Regions from separate parts of the Kitasatospora sp. NPDC001660 genome, predicted to be linked through region 2. Evidence: riboswitches for the same ligand, from Rfam matches in the RefSeq annotation. Region 2 holds a riboswitch; the other holds the start of a gene.
The links. A riboswitch is a leader RNA that binds a small molecule or an ion and turns the genes downstream of it on or off. The one in region 2 is predicted to bind cyclic di-AMP.
Positions count from the first base shown of each region.

Region 1: another riboswitch for cyclic di-AMP. It lies ahead of ACWCXH_RS25680 (transglycosylase family protein); the one in region 2 lies ahead of ACWCXH_RS30130 (M23 family metallopeptidase).

Region 1 covers NZ_JBSFGU010000027.1:7,505-11,663, forward strand. Annotated here, with positions in the region: gene eno (phosphopyruvate hydratase) at 1-629, opposite strand, end outside; gene ACWCXH_RS25680 (transglycosylase family protein) at 886-1,845, opposite strand; cyclic di-AMP (ydaO/yuaA leader) riboswitch at 1,851-2,019, opposite strand; gene ACWCXH_RS25685 (cytochrome P450 family protein) at 2,230-3,513, opposite strand; gene ACWCXH_RS25690 (SDR family NAD(P)-dependent oxidoreductase) at 3,781-4,159, shown strand, end outside.
Region 2 covers NZ_JBSFGU010000038.1:20,322-24,480, forward strand. Annotated here, with positions in the region: gene ACWCXH_RS30125 (hypothetical protein) at 1-863, shown strand, start outside; gene ACWCXH_RS30130 (M23 family metallopeptidase) at 949-1,782, opposite strand; cyclic di-AMP (ydaO/yuaA leader) riboswitch at 1,795-1,953, opposite strand; partial or broken gene ACWCXH_RS30135 (YiaA/YiaB family inner membrane protein) at 2,207-2,496, shown strand; gene ACWCXH_RS30140 (alpha/beta fold hydrolase) at 2,627-3,454, shown strand; gene ACWCXH_RS30145 (TetR/AcrR family transcriptional regulator) at 3,491-4,060, shown strand.

The DNA of each region.
Region 1 (4,159 bases), on a different contig from region 2:
GGCGCGAAGCCGCCCTCGTCGCCGAGGCCGGTGGACAGGCCGCGCTCCTTCAGGACGCCCTTGAGGGTGTGGTAGACCTCGACGCCCCAGCGGACGGCCTCGGAGAAGGACTCCGCGCCGATCGGGGCGATCATGAACTCCTGGATGTCGACGTTGGAGTCCGCGTGCGAGCCGCCGTTGAGGATGTTCATCATCGGGACCGGCAGGACGTGCGCGTTCGGGCCGCCCAGGTAGCGGAACAGTGGCAGGTCGCTCGCCTCGGAGGCGGCGTGCGCGACGGCCAGCGAGACGCCCAGGATGGCGTTGGCGCCGAGCGAGGACTTGTCCGGGGTGGCGTCCAGGTCCAGCATGGCCTGGTCGATCAGGCGCTGCTCGGTGGCGTCGTAGCCGACCAGCTCCGGGCCGATCTGCTCGATGACGGCCAGGACGGCCTTCTCCACACCCTTGCCGAAGTAGCGGTTCTTGTCGCCGTCGCGGAGCTCCAGCGCCTCGAAGGCACCGGTGGAGGCACCCGACGGGACAGCGGCACGACCGGTGCTGCCGTCGTCGAGGCCGACCTCGACCTCGACCGTGGGGTTGCCACGAGAGTCGAGGATCTCACGGGCTACGACGACATCGATGGACGGCACGAGGCATCTCCTTGCGGAAGCAGGGTCCTGCTGACGGTGGTGCGGTCAGCGGGACGATTGCGGAGTCGTTACGACCAGAGCCTAACCGCACGGGGTCCCGGGGCCACGCCGACCTCGGTCCCGTCTCAGCGTGTGGCCGTGCTACTTGCCGGTAGTTCACCTGCCGGCCCCGTGGAATGGGCCGAATGCGGACGAAAGGGGCCGATCCGGGGTCGGCCCCCTCCGCGTGTCGCGCCGTCCGCCGTCGGTCGGGCGGTCAGCCGAGGTGCAGGACCTGGCCGGGCAGGATCAGGTTCGGGTCGCCGCCGACGGTGGCGCGGTTGCCGTCGTAGACGGACTGCCAGCCGCCGGACACGCCTTGGGCGGCGGCGATGGTCGACAGCGTGTCACCGGCGCGGACGGTGTAGTCGTGGCCGCCCTGCGGGGCGGCGGCGTGCGGGGCCGCGGCCGGGGCCTGCTGCTGGGGCTGGGCGTACTGCTGCTGGGCGTGCTGCTGCTGGGCGTGCTGCTGCTGGGCGTGCTGCTGCTGGGCGGCCTGGCCGGCGTACTGGTGGTAGACGCTCTGGTGGCTGGTCCAGTGCCAGGCGCCGTTGCTCTGGTACCAGTACACCTTCGCGTCGGCGTCCCAGCCGGCCTTGCCGGAGAAGCCCGAGGCCTGGGTCTGCTGCTGGGGCTGGGCCTGCTGGGCGTGCTGCTGGTACTGCTGGTGGTACTGCTGCTGGGCGGGCATCTGAGCCGGCTTCGGCTGGGCCGGCTTCGCCGCGGGCTGCTGCGCCGGCTGGGAGTGCTGCTGGGCGGCGGGCTGGGCGTCCGAGGTGTCGACGGCCGCCGGGGCGCCGCCCTTCGACAGGCCGGCCTTCTTCGAGCAGACCGGCCAGGCGCCCGGGCCCTGCGAGGCCAGGACCTTCTCGGCCACCGCGATCTGCTGGCCCTTGCTGGCCTGGTTGGCCTGCGGCGCGTACGCGGTGCCGCCGAACGCCTTCCAGGTGCTGGAGGTGAACTGCAGGCCGCCGTAGAAGCCGTTGCCGGTGCTGATGCCCCAGTCGCCGCCGCTCTCGCACTGGGCGACGGAGTCCCAGGCGGAGGCCGGGGCGGCGGAGGCGCCGGTGGCGGTGAGGATCGGCATCGCGAGTCCGACGCCGGCCACACCCGCGGCGGCGATGGCCTTCTCGGTCTGGGTGCGACGACGGTGACGGCCGGTTCCAACGAACAGCATGAAGGGGTCCCTCTCCGCACGCCTGCGAGGTGAGCTGTCGGGTTCGGACCGGGAGGTGGCCCGGCCGCCGTCTGCGGAAACGATTCCGCTCGGGCGGCTTCACCCCAAGCCGTGGAGGAACGGCAACAAACCTGGTTCCCCCGCCCCTGCCCAGGGTTCTGGTCGGTTTCCCGTGGTGCGGCGGGCAGGACTCGGCGTTCCGCACTCGGGGTCCGCAGCTGCGAACTCCAGGGAGAGTAGACAGATCCTCAGATCAATCACAAGCTCATATCGCAGATATCACACAGACATCACGGCGCGTGGTCGATCGCCTACCAACGGCGGTTGTTTGTCCGGATTGATGGGTGTTCACACCAGGCATGTGGACCGGTTTGCGACGTATCGTCAGCATGGTGGAGCGTCCGCGAGCGCATGCGGCGAGCGGCTCTCGGGACTGAATTCGACCGGTAGTTCACGCAATCCGCGCATGATCAGGCCACCGCGCCAGCGCAGTTCCTCGGGGCTTTGCGCCAGCGCGAGATCGGGCAGCCGGGACAGCAGCGTGGCCAGCGCCGCCCGCCCTTCGAGCCTGGCCAGCGGGGCGCCGATGCAGTAGTGGATGCCGTGCCCGAAACCCAGGTGCGGATTGTCCGTTCGGGCCAGGTCCAGGGTGTTCTCGTCCGAGAAACGGGCCGGGTCCCGGTCCGCCGCGGCCAGCACCACGAGCACCGGGTCGCCGACCGGGATGTCCACCCCGCCGATGGCCAGCGGGCGGGTCGCGAACCGCCACGTCGCGAGCTCCACCGGCCCGTCGTAGCGCAGGAGTTCCTCGATCCCGGTCTCCAGCAGCGCCGTCTCGCCGCGCGCCACCGACTCCTGGAGCAGGCGGCGCTGCTCCGGGTTGCGCAGCAGCGCGTACGTCCCGTTGCCGATCAGGTTGACGGTGGTCTCGAAGCCCGCGAAGAGGAGGATGAACGCCATCGCGGCGGCCTCGTTCTCGGTGAGGTGCTCGCCGTGGTCGCTCGCCCGGATCAGGCCCGAGATCAGGTCGTCCCCGAGGTCCGCCCGCTTGCGGTGGATCAGCTCCAGCAGGTACGCCCGCATCCGCTTCACCGCCCGCCCCACGCCGCCGCGTTGACCGCCGCCATGGCGGATCATCATCCCGGCCCAGTCGCGGAAGTCGTCCTGGTCCTCGGCCGGCACGCCGAGCAGGTCGCAGATCGCGTAGATGGGGAGCGGGAACGCGAACTCGTGGATGAGGTCCGCCGAACCGCGCTGCGCGAAGCCGTCGATCAGACGGTCGGTGAGCTGCTGCACCCGCGGCTCGAACTCGGCCACCCGGCGCGGTGTGAACGCCTTCGACACCAGGCGGCGCAGCCGGGTGTGGTCCGGCGGGTCGATGTTCAGCAGGTGGGTCATCAGGTCCGCCTGCCGCTCCCCCGGGATGCCGACCCGGCCGGTGCGGTGCGCCTGCTCGCTGTGGTGCGCGGGGTTCTTCGACAGCCGGCTGTCCGCCAGCGCCTGGCGCGCGTCCGCGTACCGTGTCACCAGCCAGGCCTCCACCCCGCTCGGCAGCGTGGTGCGGTGCACGGGGGCGTGCTCGCGCAGCCAGGCGTAGGCCGGGTACGGGTCGGCGGCGAACTCCCAGGTGAAGAGCGGCGGGCGGGCGGCGTCGGGCTGAACTGGCATGGGTCGACCGTATCCGGTGGGTCGGGGGCGACTCGCCATCCACGGTGCGTAACCGGCTCGTCAACGGCCCGGGGGCGGCGCATCACCACCTTGCGAACGGTCTGTGGACAGTGCGTGGACAGGCCTTGGACGGGCCTTGGACGGACGGCAGGCGTGAGCCTGGTCACCTGAGGGGTAACCCCTGTTGCGGAGGGTCAGGACGTGCCTACGATCCTCGGCAGAAATCGTGGGCGCCGGTGCGGTGCCGCCCACAGGGAGGAGCGACCAATGAGGGTCAGCGGCGCAGTCGTCGTCATCGCGGTACTCGACGGCGGGTCGGGAGCCGACCTCGCCCGCCGGTTCACCGCGGCCGGCGCCGCCGGAGTGCTGATCGCCGACCAGCGGGTCGCCGTCGCCGAAGACCTCGCCGCCGAGCTCGACCGGCCCGGCTGCCCCGTCGTCGGCGTCGGCGGGGACATCCGCCGCCCCAGCGACGTCGCCGCGCTCGTCGACACCGCCGAGAAGCACCTCGGTCCGATCGACCTGTTCTGCGTCGCCGGACCGGACGGCGAGCGGATCGTCTCCCTCGCCGACCTGCCCGACCACCTCGACCTGGACCGCCTCGCCGAACTCGTCGCCCTCGTCGGCGAGGCGATCGGCGAGGTCG
Region 2 (4,159 bases):
ACCTGCAGCTCGCCCCGCGCACCATGGCCGCCGACCTGCTCGCCTGGGCGGCGGCGGAGGGCCGCACCCCGGTGGCCGAGGCGCCGGTGCGCGCGGTGCTGGCGCTGCTGGAGCTGGGCGAGGGCAGGATGCGCGACGGCTGGCCCGAACTGACCTCGGACGCGGTGGAGCACCTGCTGTACGAGCGGCTCCACCTGTACGTCCAGCCCGCGCCCGAGGAGGACCCGCTGGCGTACGGCGCGGCCGTACGGCTGCTGATCGACCACCAGCGGGCGGCGAAGCGGCTCAACGCCAAGCGGCAGGAGCGGCTGCACGCCGAGGCCGAGTGGCAGGGCGAGGTCGCGGCCGGGCTGCTGCGCCGGGCCGACCTGGTGACCTGGCCCCGGCTCTACGCGGTGCTGCTGCGTGCGCACGGGGTGGACGTCGCGGACGAGGCGGCGGTGCGGGACTGGCTGGCCGGGTTCCTGGAACTGGCGGAGGAGGAGCGGCTGGCCGCGTTCGCCGCGCTGGCGGAGGCCGGGTGGCTGGACGAGCCGGACGAGCGGGGCTGGGGCCCGGGCCGGGTCCTCTCGGTCGGCATGGCCACGGACGGCGCGCGGCGGCTGCTGGAGCAGGGCCTGATGCGGCGCAGCTACCGCAATCTGGCCGAGCTGACCGCGCTGGGGCGGCCGATGCCGGCCGAACTGGCCGGGGAATTCGGGGAGTTCGAGGACGCGGCGACGCAGGCGGCGCTCGCGCTGTACGGCGAGTGGACGGTGCCGGGACTGCCGCGGCTGCTGGTCGAGGAGTTCCCGGAGCTCGCGCCGGAGCCGGGGCAGGCGGAGATCGACGCGTACCTGGCGCAGTTGCCGCAGGAGGAGTGACGCCAAAGGCTGCGAAAAGGCCCCGACCTTGCGCGGTCGGGGCCTTCGTCCGCTCTTCGTTTCGCCGGAAACCCGGTGCAGGAGCTCAGGGGTTGAGGCCGTGCTGCTGGAGCCAGGGCTCCGGGTCGACCGGGGCCCCGCCGCCGGGGCGGACCTCCAGGTGCAGGTGCGGGCCGGTGACGTTGCCGGTGGCGCCGACCTTGCCGATCTGCTGGCCGGAGGCGACCTGGCCGGAGCCCTTGATGATCGAGGAGAGGTGGCAGTACCAGATCTCGGTGCCGTCGGGCAGGGTCTCGACGATCCGGTAGCCGTACGCGCCGGACCAGCCGGCCGAGGTGACGGTGCCCTGGCCGACCGCGTAGACCGCGGTGCCGGTGTCGGCGGCGAAGTCCAGGCCGGTGTGCAGGTGGGCCCAGTAGCGGGCGCTCTGGCCGTAGTGGGCGGAGAGGCTGTAGTCGCGCACCGGCAGGGTGAGGGCGGCGGCCTTGGCCTTCTCGGCCTCGGCGGCGGCCTTCTTGGCCTCGGCCTCCTTGACGGCGGCCTTCGCCTGTGCCTCCTGGGCGGCCTGCACGCGGGCGCCCTCCTCGGCGGCGGTGCGCTGGCTGTCGGCCTGCTGCTGGATGCGTGCGGCGAGCGCGAGGCCGGGGTCGGCGGAGAGGCCGACCGGGGTCTCGTCCGGGGCCTCGATGGCGGGCGCGGCGGCCGGGGTGGCGGAGGCGAACCCGGTGGCACCCAGGGTGGCGGCGACGGCGGTGACGCCGAGCAGCGGGGAGGCTCCACGGGTCTGACGCGGCATCCGGTGGCGGTTGGCCTCGGCCTCCGGGGCCGGGAACTCGTCCTCGGCCGGGCGGGGGTGGTCGAGGAGCTGGGTACCGGCAGCGGGGCCGGCGGGCTGTGCCGGGGTGTGCGTCGACGCCACGGAGGCGCGCTCCTTTCCTTCCTTCGCGCCTACCGGGTTAGCTGACGGGTTCGGAGCAGGAAGGTCTCCTACGGCCGGGCCGGGGCCCCGCCGATTCACCCCAAGGAACGTGGTTCCCCGGCTCCCTGGCCTGCCCGGAGGCCGGCCGGCGGGATTAGGCGACGGCGCACGGTGCCGTCTGGGTACGGCGTTTCGACCGCGCTGCGTTATCAAACGTTAATCCCAGGAGGCTCTGATTCCAAGCCATCCGCCTGGGACGGCCGACGACCGGGCGGGCGACTTGTGCCCTATGAACGTTTTGCGGCTACTGCCCGTCCCTGACACTACTTAACGTGATTGGACGCCGACGAACGGCGGCCCGGGCGGCCCCATCTGAGTACTTCTACTCATGTGCGACCGGCCGGGCCGCCGCCATCCTGACGCCATGAACGCACCGATGCAGTCACGCACCACGGCCGCGTACTACGTCCAGGCCGTACTCTCCTTCGCCCTGTCGGGCCCGCCCTCGCCATCGGGATCGCCTACCTGCCGGTCGGGGCCTGGACCCGGGCCTTCCTCGGGGTCGGCCTGCTCTACACCGTCACCTCCGCCTTCACGCTCGCCAAGGTCGTCCGGGACCGGCAGGAGTCGGCCGAGATCGTCACCCGAGTGGACCAGGCCCGGCTGGAGAAGCTGCTCAGCGAGCACGACCCGTTCAAGGTCGAGGGGGTCTGAGGGCCCGTCGCCGCGGGGCATCGCGCCGGCATCGCGCGGATAGCTTGACGGCTATGGCTATTAGCCTTAGCTTTATGGCTATCGGCGGTACCGCCGATGCCACCGCAGCAGCGGACCGAGGAGGCCCACCATGAACGGCACCATCACCCCGAGCACCCAGTACCTCGACGTTCCCGGCGGCCGGATCGCCTTCGACGACACCCGGCAAGGCGAAGGCGCCCCGGTCGTCCTCCTCCCCGGAATGCTCGACACCCGGCACGCGTACCGGTACCTCGTCCCACTGCTCACCGCCGCCGGCCACCGCGTCATCACCATGGACCTGCGCGGCTTCGGCGAGTCGTCGATCGCCTGGGACGACTACGAGCCGGGCGCGATCGCCCCCGACGTCCTCGCCCTGCTCGACCACCTCGGCATCGAGCGCGCCGTCCTGGCCGGCAGCTCCTACACCGGGGCGACGGTCGTCAAGGTCGCCGGGGACGCGCCCGAGCGGGTCGCCGGGATCGTCCTGATCGACGCCTTCATCGAGAACCTGCCGCAGAACGCCCTCATGCGCGGCATCGTCCACGCCATGGGGACGGTGGTCATCCACTGGCCCGCGTTCTGGGGCTTCTACCACCGCAAGCTCGCCTACCCGGGCGCCAAGCCGGCCGACTTCGACGCGTACGTGAACGGGCTCGTCGACTCGCTGCGCACCCCCGGCCGGAAGCCCGCCACCCGCGGACACGTCCGCGGCGACTCGGCGCCGGTCGGCTGGACGGCCGCGGTGCGGTGCCCGGCGCTCGTCGTCATGGGCGCCAAGGACCCCGACTTCCCGAAGCCGGAGGTCGTCGCCGACCGGCAGGTCGCGGCGCTGGGCGCGCGGAAGGCGATGATCGAGGGGTCGGGGCACTACCCGATGGCCGACAACCCGCGGGCCGTCGCCGACGCCCTGCTGCCCTTCCTCGCCGAGATCGCCTGACCCCCGATCGCCCGACCGTACGGAGAAACCGAGCCCATGCCCCGAGTCGGACTGACGCCCGAGCAGGTCGTCGACCACGCCCTCGCCCTCATCGACGACCAGGGACCGGACGGCCTCACCCTCGCCGCCGTCGCCGCCCGGGCCGGCGTCGCCACCCCGTCGCTGTACAAGCACGTCAGCGGCGGCCTCACCGAACTCCGGCGGCTCATCGCCGTACGGGTCACGGAGGAACTGGCCGCCCGGCTCGCGGACGCCGCCCTCGGGCGCAGCGGGGACGACGCCGTCGCCGCCGTCCTCCGCGCGTACCACGCGTACGCGCTGGCGCACCCGCACCGCTACAACGCCCTGCCGCAGGCGCCGCAGGCGGACGGCGACCTGAGCGCGGCGGCGGCGCGGCTGGTGGGGGTGATCGTGGCGGTGCTGCGCGAGTACGGCCTCGACGGCTCCGAGGCCATCCACGCCGCCCGCACCGTCCGCTCCCTCGCGCACGGCTTCGCGTCCCTCTCGATCGCCGGCGCCTTCCAACTCGCCGAGGACCTGACCACCACCCAGGACCGCCTCATCACCACCCTCACCAGCGGCCTCCGCACCTGGCCGAAGCCCTGAGACGACGGGAGGGGGCCGGCGGGGGACGAACCGTTCCTGCTGCCCGGGGGGAGAAGACGTGACGGCAGGGCGGAGGGTCACGCGAAAAGTCGATGGCGC